2 regions of the Streptomyces sp. NBC_00009 genome follow, and region 2 is predicted to be linked to the other one. Evidence: predicted binding sites of a transcription regulator. Region 2 holds the regulator's gene; the other holds the start of a gene.
The links. Region 2 encodes HspR, which represses chaperone genes until heat shock. Its sites were predicted from a motif close to TTGAGNNNNNNNNNCTCAA; they were not measured.
Positions count from the first base shown of each region.

Region 1 (7,831 bases), 1.1 Mb from region 2:
GCCGCGAGCGCCGCGCGCTCGACCCTCCGCAGCAGGACGTGCACGCGCGCCGCGAGCTCCCGCATCGAGAAGGGCTTCGTCATGTAGTCGTCGGCACCCACGCCGAGCCCGACGAGCATGTCCGTCTCGTCGTCGCGCGCCGTGAGCATCATCACCGGCACCGGCCGCTGCGCCTGCACACGGCGGCAGACCTCGAGCCCGTCGAAGCCGGGCAGCATGATGTCGAGGATCAGCAGGTCCGGCTGCCATGCCTCGGCCGTGTCGACCGCCGCCGGACCGTCCTGTGCCGTTTGCACGAGGAATCCCTCGGCACGCAGCCGCGCGGCGATGGCGTCGACGATCGTGGGGTCGTCCTCGACCACCAGGACCCGTCGCTGGGCACCCGGCGTCGCCGTGCTGCCATTGTGGGAGGTGTGTGTCTGCTCCATCGCCCCGCCCCTGAATGCGCACATCCGTGTGCGCTTGACGCTTGAATGATCTGGGTTTCGGCAGTCAGCGTACGGGGAGTTACCGCGAGTCGGCTACGCAGGCCTGACCCCGAGATGTACGACGTCCGGAACGCCCCGGACAACCGGGATCTCTTCGGTGCGGACCGACTGGAATCCGGCATTCCGCAAGGTTCCTTCAAAATTTGCGGAGGGCTGTGCGGACCACACGGCGAGCACGCCACCAGGCGTGAGTCGCGCCCGGCAGGCCGCAAGACCTACCGGTGAGTAGAGATTGTCATTACCCTCCGTTACCGTCCAGCCGGGGCCGTTGTCGATATCGAGGCACAGTGCGTCGTACGTCTCGGTCGATTCCTGGACGTACGAGACAAGGTCCGCCTCCACAATCTCCGTGCGCGGATCGGCGAGCGCTGACCGTGACAACTCGGACAGCGGGCCCTCCCGGTGCCAGTCGACGATCGCCGGCTCGCGCTCGACGACGGCGATGCGGCCCCAGCGGGAATTCGCAGCCGCGTGCGTGAGGGAGAATCCGACACCGAGTCCGCCGATGAGAATTCCGGGCGCCGGGCGGTCGTCGAGAGCGTCGAGCGCCGCGTCGACCAGCAGGCGCTCGGAGCGGCCGTCGGACGTGTCCATCAGGAAGCAGCCGTTGGCGATGATCTGGAGCAGCGCGCCGTGGCGCCGCAGTACGACCTCTCCGAAAGGCCCTTCGCGCCGGTCGAGGACGACGGGGGCGGTGTGGTCGGTGTCGTACGGGATGGGGTACGAGGTGGACATGGCGTCCATCCTGCCGCAACCGGCGCGACGCCTGGCCGTCCCTGGAAACGGAGTTGGGGACGCTCGTGCGCGGGTCCTGGGGATCGTGTCCCACGTGACGTCGGTCATGGACAGCGCGGTGCGGGTCGCGAAGTGTGGGCCGGGCCGGAATGGGAAGGGTGCCGCAGGTGGAGCGTGGCGTGACGGTCGAGGCCGACGGGGCGGATGTTACTTCGGGGACTGTTTCCTCGAGGACTGTTTCTTCGGGGACGCTGCCTGAGGCTTCGCGCCCCCTGCTCGATGCCGTCCCGGCTCAGCCGGCGGCCTGTGACATGACGCCTGCCGCTCCCGGATCCGTGACCGGCGAGCGCACCCCGCCCGAGACCGCCGGCCCCCGTCGCCCGATGCGCCCCTGGCGGTTGCTGCCGACGCCCACGGGGACGCCGTTCACCTTCGTCTACGCCGCCGTGCTCGTCGGCACGTCCCTGTTCGCGCTGTTCGCCGACCCCGGCGTCGTCGCGTCCGCGCTGCGGGGTTCCAGCACCGACGTGGCGCACCTCGCGCACGCGCCCGTGTTCGTGCTGGTCGCCAGTGCGCTGTGGATCGCCGGCGGGATCACGTCCCCGTTCGCGATCGGCTTCCTGGTCGTCCTCACGGCCCTGGAGCGCCGGATCGGCGGCCGGCGCACCGCCGGTGTCTTCGTCCTCGGCCACACCGTGGCGACGCTCGCCACCGAGGTGCCTGTCGGGCTCTCCGTGATGGCCGGGCATCTGCCCGAGAGCTCGCTGCACCGCCTCGACTACGGGATCAGCTTCGGCGTGGCCGCGAGCATCGGGGCGCTCGCCGGTCTCCTCACGCCCTGGCTGCGCTGGGCCGCGCTCGCCGTCGTCGGCGGAATGATGGTCGAGGACCTCATCGCGTTCGCGGACCCGATGACGAGCTGGGGTCACCTCATGGCGCTGGCCATCGGCGTCGGGACCTGGCCGCTGGTGCGCCGGTGGCGCCGCGCACCGGGACCGTCCGCAGTCTGACGCGTCACCCATCCCCCGGCCGCCCCATGGTCGTACACGTCACACACCCCCTCTGAGCTGCGACTTTCCCCTGCCCATCCACTGATCGCCGAGAGCGAACAGAGCCGGGGGAACATTCGGAGGCTCACGTGCATTGAGTCTCCATAGCTCAACTTGACTGCTTAAGGGGAGATCATGGCATCGACGTCCACACCGCTCACCCTGCCCGTGCTGCCGCTCGACGACGAGGTCGTGCTGCCCGGAATGGTGGTGCCCCTCGACCTCAACGACAACGACGTACGCGCCGCGGTGGAGGCCGCCCAGGCGGCGGCCCGTTCCAGCGGATCTGTGGGCGGCAGCAAGCCGAAGGTGCTTCTTGTTCCCCGGATCGACGGCACGTACGCGAACACCGGCGTGCTCGGCACCGTCGAGCAGGTGGGCCGGCTCGCCGACGGCGACCCCGGCGCCCTGATCCGCGGCCGCAGCCGCGTGCGGATCGGCGCGGGCACGACCGGCCCCGGCGCCGCCCTGTGGGTGGAGGGCCTCGCGGTCGAGGAGACCGTGCCGGAGCCGCTGCCCGGCTCCGTGACCGAGCTGGTCACCGAATACAAGGCACTCGCCACGAACTGGCTGAAGAAGCGTGGCGCCTGGCAGGTCGTGGACCGCGTCCAGCAGATCGACGACGTCTCCGCGCTCGCCGACAACTCCGGCTACTCGCCCTTCCTGAGCACCCCGCAGAAGGTGGAGCTTCTGGAGACTGCCGACCCGGTCGCCCGGCTCAAGCTGGCCACCGAGCAGCTGCGCGAGCACCTCGCCGAGCAGGACGTGGCCGAATCCATCGCCAAGGACGTGCAGGAAGGCGTCGACAAGCAGCAGCGCGAGTTCCTGCTGCGGCGCCAGCTGGACGCCGTACGCAAGGAGCTGCGTGAGCTGAACGGCGAGATCGGCAAGGACGCTGCCGAGGAGTCCGACGACTACCGCACGCGGGTCGAGGCCGCCGACCTTCCCGAGAAGGTCCGCGAGGCCGCGCTCAAGGAGGTCGAGAAGCTGGAGCGGTCCAGCGACCAGTCCCCCGAGGGCTCGTGGATCCGCACCTGGCTCGACACGGTCCTCGAACTGCCGTGGAACGAGCGCACCGAGGACGAGTACGACATCCAGGGCGCGCAGCGCGTCCTGGACGCCGAGCACTCCGGCCTGGAGGACGTGAAGGAACGCATCACCGAGTACCTGGCGGTGCGCAAGCGGCGCTCCGAGCGCGGGCTCGGCGTCGTCGGCGGCCGCAGGGGCGGCGCGGTCCTCGCGCTCGTCGGCCCGCCCGGCGTCGGCAAGACCTCGCTCGGCGAGTCCGTGGCGCACGCCATGGGCCGCAAGTTCGTCCGCGTCGCCCTCGGTGGCGTACGGGACGAGGCGGAGATCCGCGGACACCGGCGTACGTACGTGGGTGCTCTGCCGGGCCGCATCGTGCGCGCGATCAAGGAGGCCGGGTCGATGAACCCGGTCGTGCTGCTGGACGAGATCGACAAGGTGGGGTCCGACTTCCGGGGCGACCCGGCGGCCGCCCTGCTCGAAGTCCTCGACCCGGCGCAGAACCACACGTTCCGCGACCACTACCTGGAGGTCGAACTCGACCTCAGCGACGTCGTGTTCCTCGCGACGGCGAACGTCCTGGAGGCCATCCCGGAGGCCCTGCTCGACCGTATGGAGCTGGTCCGCCTCGACGGCTACACCGAGGACGAGAAGGTCGTCATCGCCCGCGACCACCTGCTCCCGCGCCAGCTGGAGCGGGCCGGTCTCGATAAGGATGAGGTCACCCTCGGCGAGAGCGCGCTGCGCAAGCTCGCGGGGGAGTACACGCGGGAAGCCGGCGTGCGCAACCTGGAGCGGTCCGTCGCACGGCTGCTGAGGAAGGTCGCGGCCCAGCACGAACTGGGCGAGCGCGAGCTGCCGTTCACCGTCGAGGACACCGACCTGCGGAGCCTCATCGGGCGTCCGCACCACGTGCCCGAGGCGGCGCAGGACCCGGCCGAGCGCCGTACGGCGGTGCCGGGCGTGGCCACCGGACTCGCGGTCACCGGAGCGGGCGGCGACGTCCTCTACGTGGAGGCGTCCCTCGCCGACCCGGAGACGGGCGCGGCCGGCCTGACCCTGACCGGTCAGCTCGGTGACGTGATGAAGGAGTCCGCGCAGATCGCGCTCTCCTTCCTGCGCTCGCACGGAGCCGAACTGGAGCTGCCCGTCGCCGACCTGAAGGACCGGGGCGTGCACATCCACTTCCCGGCGGGCGCGGTGCCGAAGGACGGTCCGAGCGCGGGTGTCACCATGACGACCGCTCTCGCGTCGCTGCTCAGCGGGCGCCAGGTCCGTACGGACGTGGCGATGACCGGTGAGGTGTCGCTGACCGGGCGCGTGCTGCCGATCGGTGGCGTCAAGCAGAAGCTGCTCGCCGCGCACCGGGCCGGCATCACCACGGTCGTCATCCCGAAGCGGAACGAGGCGGACCTGGACGACGTCCCCGCCGAGGTCCTGGAGAAGCTGGACGTGCACCCGGTGACGGATGTGCGGCAGGTGCTCGAACTGGCACTGGCGCCGGCCGCCCTGGAGGTTCCGGTCGCGGCGTGACGACTGTGTCCTTCAGCGGGCTCCGCCCACTGGGGCCGGATGACGAAGGCCCGGGTCCCCTCACGGGGCCCGGGCCTTCCGCGTCCTTCGGACCGGACGCGAGCATGGTGAGCAACTCCCGGTCCTCGTCCGAGATCTGACGAGCCCGCGCGAGGGCGCCCTGCGCGACCTCAACGACGGCGCCACCATGTCGAAGAACTTCGTGAAGCGGGACCGCCCGGCGGGCAGCTGCTGACCTCCCCCCGCACGAGCGGCCGGATCCCTGGGGGAGTCCGGCCGCTCTTCGCTCGCTCGCAGACTCAGCCGTTGGCCAGCGCCTGGAGCCTGTCGTAGGCGCCGTTGAACTTGCTGTGGTCGCCGACCGTCGGGCCGGACGACGTGTACTGCCACATCGTGTAGAAGCCCCAGCCGGCCGGGAGCGTGCCCGGGTCGGTGTTGTAGCGGGCGATCCAGAGCGGGTTGGTCGCCCCGAACGCGCTGGAGTTGCCGGTGCACTCGGTCCACCAGCTCGTCGCCGTGTAGATGACGGCGTCACGGCCCGTGCGGGCCTTGTACTGGTTCACGAAGTCACGGATCCAGCTGACCATCCCGGCCGCGGTCTTGCCGTAGCAGGACGCGCCGTACGGGTTCCACTCGATGTCGAGCGCGCCCGGCAGGGTCCTGCCGTCCTTGGACCAGCCGCCGCCGTGGTCCACGAAGTAGTTGGCCTGGGCGGCGCCGGTCGTCGTGTCCGGGGTCGCGAAGTGGTACGCGCCGCGGATCATGCCCACGTTGTAGGAGCCGTTGTACTGCTGCGCGAAGTACGGGTTGGTGTAGTACGTGCCCTCCGTGGCCTTGACGTAGGCCCACTTCACGCCGCTGTTCCAGAGCGTCGACCAGGCCACGTTGCCGTTGTGGCTGCTGGTGTCCACGCCCTCGGTCTGGACCGCCTTGTTGTCGGTGGGCAGACCGCCTTGACCGTCGTGCTCGGCGACGCCCATGCCCATCGTGGCGGAGCCACGGGCGGGGACGTCGGCAGCCTGGGCCGCGGTGGGCAGGGTGAACAGCAGCGAGAGCGCTGCGAGGATGACTCCGGCCGCCGGGAAGCGCTTGAGACGCGGGCGGCGGACGGTTCCGGATCTGTGCACGGGCATTGCGTGCCTCCGAAGGCCTCGTTGAGCTTCTGTGAGCTCGGTGGGGGGACCTTTCGACATGTCACTGGTGTGGACATGTCACCAATGAAGCTACGCACGTAGACCGCCGGGAGGGAAGGGGGCCCGGATGCTGCCGTTGGTCTACTCCTGCGAAATACTGGCGGAGCTGCGGCAATGGCCGCGAATGGCGGAAACTTTCAGAAACGGGAAACCCTGGCATGGGTGCTGACGTGCACGAGGACGGGAACGGTGAGCGGCCGGGCGCCGAATTCGACGCGACGGAGCGTGGTGTGGACCACGAATTCTTGTCCCTGGAAAGGGAGTTGACGGTCTTCCTCAGGCGAGCCCGCGCGTCCTCCGGCGAGATGGCGCGCGCCGTCCACCCGGACCTCGAACCCGCCGCCTACGGACTCCTCGCGCGCCTGGAGGAGTGCGGCCGGCAGCGGGCCACCGAACTCGCCGCGTACGTCGGCGTCGGCAAGGCCACCATGAGCCGGCAGCTGCGCGCCCTGGAGGACCTCGGTCTCGTCGCGCGCGAGCCCGACCCCGCCGACGGCCGCGCCTGGCTCGTCCACCTCACCGACGAGGGCCGCGCCAACTTCCGGCAGGTCCGCGACGCCCGCCGCGCCACGTACGTACGCCAGCTCGCGGGCTGGGACCGCAGCGAGGTGGCGGAACTGGCTCGGCTGCTCCACCAGTTGAACGCGGGCGCGGAGAGCTAGGGCCTCTCGTTTGGATCACGCTGGGCTCGCGGGGTGTGGCACGCACATCTGCCGCGTTGTCGTCAATCACCGACGCTCCGCGTCGCCTCGATCCTCCGCCTTGCAGCTGCACGCACCACACCCCGCTCCCTGATCCAGCCTGATCCAAACGAAAGACCCTAGGGGCCTTTCGGGGTTCGGCCCTACAGCTCCACGTACACCGCCGTCGCGTCGTCGTGGGTCTTGCTGCGCCGCAGGAAGACCCGGTCCCGCTCGTCCGCGGCCTCCAGGGCCCGTACGCGCGCGACCACCGCCTCGGCACCCTCCTTGCGTACGAGCGCGAACAGGTCCGCCCAGTCGCCCTCGCGGAACTTCTCGACCCAGCGCGTGACTCCGTCGGTCAGCGCCACGAGCGTGCGCGCCCGCGTGCGGGGGAGTTCGCCCGTGACCGCCCGGGCGGCGACCGAGGGATCGGCGGCGGCCGTGAAGAAGCCGCCCTCCTTGTTGCGTACGGTCGCGTCGGCCACCTCGTCCGAGACGAGGGAGGAGCGCGGCACGCGGTCGAGCCGGTCGTCCACCAGCGCCGTGACCGATCCGGACGGGTCCTCGACCAGCAACACCGAGTCGGAAAGGACCAGATACTCGACCCGCTCCGCGTCCCACCGCGCCAGGACCACGGTTGCCTGAGGCGTACGCGGGTGAGAAAGGTCACAGGCGTGCCGATGGGTGTCAGCGGTGCGGCGAATTGCCTCGGCGAGGACGGCGGTCAACGTCATATCCCGCCGCGAAACAGACAGTTCGCCCAATGCGCCGCCGAGCCGGGCCGTGAACCAGGGGACGGAATGCAGACAGCCGCTCTCGCCCCGGGGTGGTGTGACCCCGTCCAGGACCACCAGCGTTCCCCCCTGTCCGGAGGCGGGTACGGCCGCCGAGGCGAAGTCCTCGTTGGGCCGGTCGGGGTTTCCGGGCTCCGTCGCGAGTTCGATGCGCATCCGGCCAGTCTGCACGAGGCCTTCACAAGAGGCCCGTTGGGCTGGGAGTTGAGCCGCATCGGCAGGTCAGACGCCTGGTTTCGACCGGAATGATCAACTCCGTCGGGGAGTGGCGGGGCATCTTGCCAAAGCCTGTGAGAGACGTCCAACCGGCGCCCCGTTCGGGCCCCGTGC
Region 1 covers NZ_CP108312.1:2,568,845-2,576,675, reverse strand. Annotated here, with positions in the region: gene OHA58_RS11350 (response regulator transcription factor) at 1-428, opposite strand, end outside; gene OHA58_RS11345 (spermidine synthase) at 522-1,223, opposite strand; gene OHA58_RS11340 (rhomboid-like protein) at 1,373-2,233, shown strand; gene lon (endopeptidase La) at 2,408-4,831, shown strand; gene OHA58_RS11330 (lysozyme) at 5,131-5,964, opposite strand; gene OHA58_RS11325 (MarR family winged helix-turn-helix transcriptional regulator) at 6,183-6,686, shown strand; gene OHA58_RS11320 (protein phosphatase 2C domain-containing protein) at 6,869-7,657, opposite strand.
Region 1: the regulator HspR is predicted to act here: its motif matches at 2,367-2,385, upstream of lon (endopeptidase La).

Region 2 (7,831 bases):
TGCGGGTGCCGGCGGGGACGTTCTGGCCGAGCCGCATGAAGCGGTAGATCTGCGCGATGGCTCGGACGAACAGTGCGACGCCGACCACGATCAGGACCAGCGACACGATGATCGCGGCGAGTTGCATTCGGGGGCTCCTCGGGCCTGCGAGGGTGGATATTCAGCGATTACTAAGCGGTAACTTATTTCAGTCCATGCTGAGAGTACCCACTTGTGTGGCCGCACTGTAGTCAGCCGGGCGGTGATCTGCGTCGCTGAGGCCACCCTCGGTCGACAGCGAAAGCAGATCGTGTTATTCACCCCATATTGCGACATAAGCGACTAGCTTATGAAGGTCTCCGGCCGGGCGTGCCCCTCCGGTGTCACCCCGATACCGCAAACCGAGCTGACGGGACGTCCGCCGTGTCCTACGGGATCGCCGCCGCCGCGACCGCCCTGCTGGTGGCCTCCGCCCTCACCGCCCTGCTGCGTCTCGTCGCCCTGCGCACCGGATTCACCGTCCGGCGGATCGGCCGCACGGGACGGCGGACGCCGCGCCTGGGAGGCGCCGCCGTCGCCACGGTGACGGCCGCCGTCACTACCTTCGGAGCCTCGACCGGACTCGCCCCGCTCGGGTCCGGCACGCTCACGCTGCTGATCGCGGCCGGGGTCGTCGCCGCGCTCGGGTTCCTCGACGATGTGCGCCCGGTGGGGGCGCGGGCCCGCGTCGTCGTCGAGGCGGGGGCGGCGACCTTCGTCGTGCACACCGCTCAACTCGGCTTTCTCGTCGGCGCGTTGGCCGTCCTGTGGATCGTCTTCGTCACCAACGCCTGCCGGCTCATCGACACCTCGGACGGGGTGCTCGGCACCGTCGCCGTCGTGACCGCGCTCGGCCTGAGCGCCTGTGCCGCCGCCGGAGGGCTCGGTCCGCTCGCCGCGATCCTCGGGGTGCTCGCGGCGGCGCTCACCGGGTTCCTCATGCACAACTGGTACCCCGCTCGGATGCACCTCGGGGGCTGCGGGTCCCTGTTCACGGGCTTCCTCCTGGCGTCCGCGGCGGTCCTGGTGAACGCGGGCCACGAGGCGCTCCCCGGCGCGGGCTCGCTGTTCGCCGTGACGGTCGTGGTGACCGCGGACGCGGCCCTGGTGGCGGTGTCGCGGCGGCGCGCGGGGCGGCCTCTTCTCCAGGGCGGCGCGGACCACATCGCCCACCGGCTCCGCCGGCTCGGCCTCACCCCGACGGGCGTGGCGGTGGTGCTCGGCATCGCGTCGCTGGCCGGTGCGGTGACCGCGCTCCTGCTGCACGACGGGACGCTGGGCCCGCTGGCCGCGCTGTGGCCGGTCTGCGCGGCGGCCGGGTCGGTCGCCGGGCTGCTGCGGGTGCCGGTCTACGGGGTGCGGCGGCGCGGTCACCGGCCCGTACGGACCGCTGTGGTGGACGTCGCACGTTAGTGACGAAGGTCCCGGCGCAGTGGCTGACCTGCACAGATGCCCTGTCTGCCCATAAGGGCCGTATAAAAGTTGAGTCGGCTCGACTCAGCTCTGTTGACCGAACAGCGGTCGTCATGCATCCTTGAGCCAGATCCACTCAAGTAGTCATGCTGGAGGAATTGAAATGGCACGTGCGGTCGGCATCGACCTGGGCACGACTAACTCCGTCGTCAGCGTTCTCGAAGGCGGCGAGCCCACCGTCATCACCAACGCCGAGGGCGCCAGGACCACGCCGTCCGTCGTCGCCTTCGCCAAGAACGGTGAGGTGCTCGTCGGAGAGGTCGCGAAGCGCCAGGCGGTCACCAACGTCGACAGGACGATCCGTTCGGTCAAGCGCCACATGGGCACTGACTGGAAGATCGAGATCGACGGCAAGAGCTTCAACCCGCAGCAGATGAGCGCCTTCATCCTGCAGAAGCTGAAGCGCGACGCCGAGGCGTACCTGGGCGAGAAGGTCGCGGACGCGGTCATCACCGTCCCGGCGTACTTCAACGACTCCGAGCGCCAGGCGACGAAGGAGGCCGGCGAGATCGCCGGTCTGAACGTCCTGCGTATTGTCAACGAGCCGACGGCCGCCGCCCTGGCCTACGGTCTCGACAAGGACGACCAGACCATTCTCGTCTTCGACCTCGGTGGCGGCACGTTCGACGTGTCGCTCCTCGAGATCGGCGACGGCGTCGTCGAGGTGAAGGCCACGAACGGCGACAACCACCTCGGTGGTGACGACTGGGACCAGCGCGTCGTCGACTACCTGGTCAAGCAGTTCAACAACGGGCACGGTGTGGACCTGTCCAAGGACAAGATGGCGCTCCAGCGCCTGCGCGAGGCCGCCGAGAAGGCGAAGATCGAGCTCTCGTCCTCGACCGAGACCACGATCAACCTGCCCTACATCACGGCGTCCGCCGAGGGCCCGCTGCACCTGGACGAGAAGCTCACGCGCGCCCAGTTCCAGCAGCTCACGTCCGACCTTCTGGAGCGCTGCAAGACGCCGTTCCACAACGTCATCAAGGACGCGGGCATCCAGCTCTCCGAGATCGACCACGTCGTTCTCGTCGGTGGCTCGACCCGTATGCCCGCCGTCGCGGAGCTCGTCAAGGAGCTGACCGGCGGCCAGGACGCCAACAAGGGCGTGAACCCGGACGAGGTCGTCGCCATCGGCGCCGCCCTGCAGGCCGGTGTCCTCAAGGGTGAGGTCAAGGACGTCCTGCTCCTCGACGTGACCCCGCTGTCCCTCGGTATCGAGACCAAGGGAGGGATCATGACGAAGCTCATCGAGCGCAACACCACGATCCCGACCAAGCGTTCCGAGATCTTCACGACGGCCGAGGACAACCAGCCGTCCGTGCAGATCCAGGTCTACCAGGGCGAGCGCGAGATCGCGGCGTACAACAAGAAGCTCGGGATGTTCGAGCTCACCGGTCTGCCGCCGGCCCCGCGTGGTGTCCCGCAGATCGAGGTCGCCTTCGACATCGACGCCAACGGCATCATGCACGTGACCGCGAAGGACCTGGGCACGGGCAAGGAGCAGAAGATGACCGTCACCGGCGGCTCCTCGCTGCCGAAGGACGAGGTCGACCGGATGCGCCAGGAGGCCGAGCAGTACGCGGACGAGGACCACCGTCGCCGCGAGGCCGCCGAGACGCGCAACCAGGGCGAGCAGCTCGTCTACCAGACGGAGAAGTTCCTCAAGGACAACGAGGACAAGGTCCCCGGCGAGGTCAAGACCGAGGTCGAGGAGTCGCTCACCGAGCTGAAGGAGAAGCTCAAGGGCGAGGACACGGCCGAGATCCGCACCGCCACCGAGAAGGTCGCCGCCGTCTCGCAGAAGCTGGGCCAGGCCATGTACGCCGACGCCCAGGGCGCGCAGGCCGCGGGCGGTCCCGAGGCCGGTGCCCAGGGCGACGGGCAGAAGGCCGCTGACGACGACGTCGTCGACGCCGAGATCGTCGACGAGGACCGCAAGGACGGTGTCGCGTGACGGAGGAGACCCCGGGTTTCAGCGAGAGCGAGAAGCCTGACGTCCCCTCCGGCGCCACCCCCGACGACGCCGAGCCGAAGGCCGCTCCCTCGCCCGACAAGGGCGAGGGGGCGGCCCCGGCCGGGGACGCAGCAGCTTCAGCAGGAACCGCTTCGGCGGTTCAGAACGTAGGCCTGACGGCCCAGCTGGACCAGGTACGCATGGCGCTCGGCGAGCGCACCGCGGACCTCCAGCGGCTCCAGGCCGAGTACCAGAACTACCGTCGCCGGGTGGAGCGGGACCGGGTCACGGTCAAGGAGATCGCGGTCGCGGGCCTCCTGACCGAGATGCTCCCCGTACTCGACGACATCGGCCGTGCCCGTGAGCACGGAGAGCTGGTCGGCGGCTTCAAGTCGGTCGCCGAGTCGCTCGAGATGGTCGCCGCCAAGATGGGGCTCCAGCAGTTCGGCAAGGAGGGCGAGCCCTTCGACCCGACGATCCACGAGGCCCTGATGCACTCGTACGCGCCGGACGTCACCGAGACGACCTGCGTCGCGATCCTGCAGCCGGGCTACCGGATCGGCGAGCGCACCATCCGCCCCGCGCGGGTGGCGGTGGCCGAGCCGCAGCCCGGGGCCCAGCCGGCCAAGGGCGAGTCCTCCAAGGGCGGGGAATCGGCTGCCGCCGACGACAAGGAGAGCGGTGGCCCGGACGAGGGCTGACGTCAGTAAGCAGCGAGAGGAGGGACGTCGAGGATGAGCACGAAGGACTTCATCGAGAAGGACTACTACAAGGTCCTCGGCGTCCCCAAGGACGCCACCGACGCCGAGATCAAGAAGGCGTACCGCAAGCTCGCCCGTGAGAACCACCCCGACGCCAACAAGGGCAACCTCAAGGCGGAGGAGCGCTTCAAGGAGATCTCCGAGGCGAACGACGTCCTCGGTGACTCCAAGAAGCGCAAGGAGTACGACGAGGCGCGCGCCCTGTTCGGCAACGGCGGATTCCGTCCGGGGCCGGGCGGGGCGGGCGGCGGCACCTTCAACTTCGACCTGGGGGACCTCTTCGGAGGCGCCCCCCAGGGCGGCACAGCGGGTGGTGCCGGCGGGTTCGGCGGCGGACTCGGGGACGTCTTCGGCGGCCTGTTCAACCGGGGCGGCGCGGGCACCGGCACGCGCACGCAGCCGCGCCGCGGCCAGGACATCGAGTCCGAGGTCACCCTCAGCTTCACCGAGGCGGTCGACGGGGCGACGGTGCCGCTGCGCATGTCGTCGCAGGCGCCCTGCAAGGCCTGTTCCGGCACCGGCGACAAGAACGGCACACCGCGCGTGTGCCCGACCTGCGTCGGCACGGGCCAGGTCTCGCGCGGCGGAGGCGGCGGTTTCTCGCTCACCGACCCGTGCGTGGACTGCAAGGGCCGCGGCCTGATCGCGGAAACCCCCTGCGAGGTCTGCAAGGGCAGTGGCCGCGCGAAGTCGTCCCGCACCATGCAGGTCCGCATCCCGGCCGGCGTCTCGGACAACCAGCGCATCCGGCTGCGCGGCAAGGGCGCACCGGGCGAGCGCGGGGGCCCCGCGGGCGACCTGTACGTGGTCGTGCACGTGGACTCCCACCCGGTCTTCGGCCGCAAGGGCGACAACCTCACGGTCACGGTGCCGGTCAGCTACCCGGAGGCCGCGCTCGGGGGCGAGGTCAAGGTCCCCACGCTCGGCGGGCCCCCGGTCACGCTCAAGCTGCCCCCGGGCACGCCGAACGGGCGGACGATGCGGGCCCGCGGCAAGGGCGCCGTCCGCAAGGACGGCACCCGTGGCGATCTGCTCGTCACGGTGGAGGTCTCGGTCCCCACGGATCTGACCGACACCGCGAAGGACGCCCTCGAGGCGTACCGAAAGGCGACTGCGGACAGCGATCCGCGGGCAGAACTGTTCCAGGCCGCGAAGGGAGCATGAGCGTATGGACGGCCGTCGACGACAGAGTTCCTTTGTTGGCAGGGCCTATGAGCTGACCGACGAGACTCCGGTCTATGTCATCTCGGTGGCCGCCCAGCTCAGCGGGCTGCATCCGCAGACCCTGCGCCAGTACGACCGTCTCGGCCTGGTCTCCCCGGACCGCACGGCCGGGCGCGGCCGGCGCTACTCGGCCCGCGACATCGAACTGCTGCGCACCGTCCAGCAGTTGTCGCAGGACGAGGGCATCAACCTCGCGGGCATCAAGCGCATCATCGAACTGGAGAACCAGGTCGCGGCGCTTCAGTCCCGCGTGGCCGAACTGTCCTCGGCGGTGGAGGGCGCGGCGGCGGCGATGCAGCAGCGCGAGGCGGCGGTGCATGCGTCGTACCGGCGGGATCTGGTTCCTTACCAGGAGGTCCAGCAGACCAGTGCGCTGGTGGTTTGGCGGCCCAAGCGGTCGCAGGACTGAGGCGTGGGCGCTCACTGCGCGCGAAGAGGCCCCGGAGTCACTGGACTCCGGGGCCTCTTTGGTGTGTCGGCCGACAGTGAACCCGGCCTCGGTCAGCGTGTGCGATGCGGTGCCGGCCGACGGTCGTAGGTCAGGCCAGGGATGTCACGGTAGATGCCATGCCGGCCCTCCAGCGGTTGCCCGAAGTTGTAGTCGATCACTTGGAGGCTGCGCCGCCTTCGCCGCCGAGCCCCGGGACCGCTGGTCCGGCTCCTTCGGCGCGCCGGTCTCGGTCCGTCGTCGGTGCTCTCGCTCTTGCCGCTCAAGACAACCCCCCAGCCGTCTCGCGGCGACCTGCCTTCGGCCGCCCCCGGAGGAACGAGATCTTAATGGATCGCAATGCGGATCCGGGGACATGGCCCCACACTGTGAGGCATTGATGTAACCAAAGACCGTCGGTGGTACGGGAGTTGACGGTGGAGCGAGGCCGGGAGGGGGCGGAGGAGTATGAGTGCGCAGGACGTCGAGGCGAGAGTCGACGAGCTGGCGCGCGGGGTGCGGCGGATGGCCGCGAGCCTGCTGGAGGCGGCGGCCGAGCATCCGGAGGCGGTGCGGGCCCGGGAGCTGTCGGCCGCGGCGCGGGTGTTGATGAACTCCGTGCTGGAGCGGCTGGACGGGGACGCCGGTGAGGGCCTCCCGGTGGACGGGGGCGTGTCCGAGGGCGGGGTGCAGGACTCCGTCCCGGTGCCGGCGGAGACGGGGAGCGCCCTTGAAGAGCTGGTCGGGCTGTATGTGTCGAATTACGAGCGGGACCTGGAAGACCCGGTGATGACCGACCCGTCGCTGTCCTACGAGAAGTCCAGGCCACTGCGCCGGGTCGAGTACGCACGTGACGAGTGCTTCGAGGACGCGCCGCTGTGGAAGGACGTCGTGCCCAGCCGGGGCAAGGCGGTAGTGCGCGGCATGACCTCCAAGGCGGAGGTGCTGCGCCGGATGCACCACCACTACGTCCTTCGGCGTGACCTGGACGGCCCTGAGGGCGAGCTGGCCGTGCGCGTGCTGCTCGGCTGCCAGGCGGTCCTCGGCTCACGGGCGGTCCGGGACGGCGGCTACTTCGACCACTGGAAACTGGAACGCAAGCTGGACGCCCTGCGGTGGCGAGCGGTGGTCACCGCCGCCGAGCGGGGTGCGGAGGCGCAAGCCCAACTGGCTGAGATGCTGAAGGAGTTGGAGACTCTCGCCGATGCCGTCGGGAAGCTGGACACCCTGTTCCGGCGGCAGGCCGGCGATCCCTCGCTGGCGGCCGGCATCCCCGGTGCGGTGCGCGTGGTGGAGGCCATCCTGCAGGGCTGGCCCAAGGCGTGAGTTTGCGGGTGCGGGGCGGGTCGGGATCGCCGGGCACGGGGCGAGCGTCGTTGCCCGGACCCGGCTGTGCCGTTCCCTGATCCGTTCGTGGTGACGCCCGGTCCCTGACGGGAGGTCAGGGGCCGGGAGGTTTGATACCTCCCGGCCCCTTCGTCGTCCCTGCTACCGGATCAGGCCGTCGGGGTGACCGAGACCTCGGGGGACAGGTTCGACTCGACGCCGTCGGTGTTGAGCACGGTGACGACGTAGTAGTACGTCGTGCCGTTGGTCAGGCCGGTGTCGACGTAGCCGTCGCTCGTCGTGTCGAACACCGCCTCGGCGTTACCCGGCGTGACGCCGGGGGTGGTCGAGCGGTACAGGCGGTATCCGGCGAAAGGCGGATCGTCCATGCTGAAGGGTGGGTCGTACCAGTTCAGTGTGGCCTGGCCGTCGCCCGCCTGGACGTTCCAGAACGATGTGGAGGGCGGCAGCGGGGGCGTGCGCAGTTCCGGCAGCAGGGACGCGGAGGGTGCCGACAGGACTCCGTAGCCGGACTCCGCCACCACGGCGTAGTAGTAGTAGTCCTTCTCGTCGTCGGCCACGGTGCGGGAGAGGGAGGTCTCCTGCGTGACAGCGAACTCGTTCGCAGGAGAGGTCGTATCGACG
Region 2 covers NZ_CP108312.1:3,716,810-3,724,640, reverse strand. Annotated here, with positions in the region: gene OHA58_RS16760 ((Fe-S)-binding protein) at 1-127, opposite strand, end outside; gene OHA58_RS16755 (MraY family glycosyltransferase) at 403-1,431, shown strand; gene dnaK (molecular chaperone DnaK) at 1,595-3,448, shown strand; gene grpE (nucleotide exchange factor GrpE) at 3,445-4,149, shown strand; gene dnaJ (molecular chaperone DnaJ) at 4,183-5,373, shown strand; gene OHA58_RS16735 (heat shock protein transcriptional repressor HspR) at 5,378-5,842, shown strand; gene OHA58_RS16730 (hypothetical protein) at 6,329-7,186, shown strand; gene OHA58_RS16725 (hypothetical protein) at 7,357-7,831, opposite strand, start outside.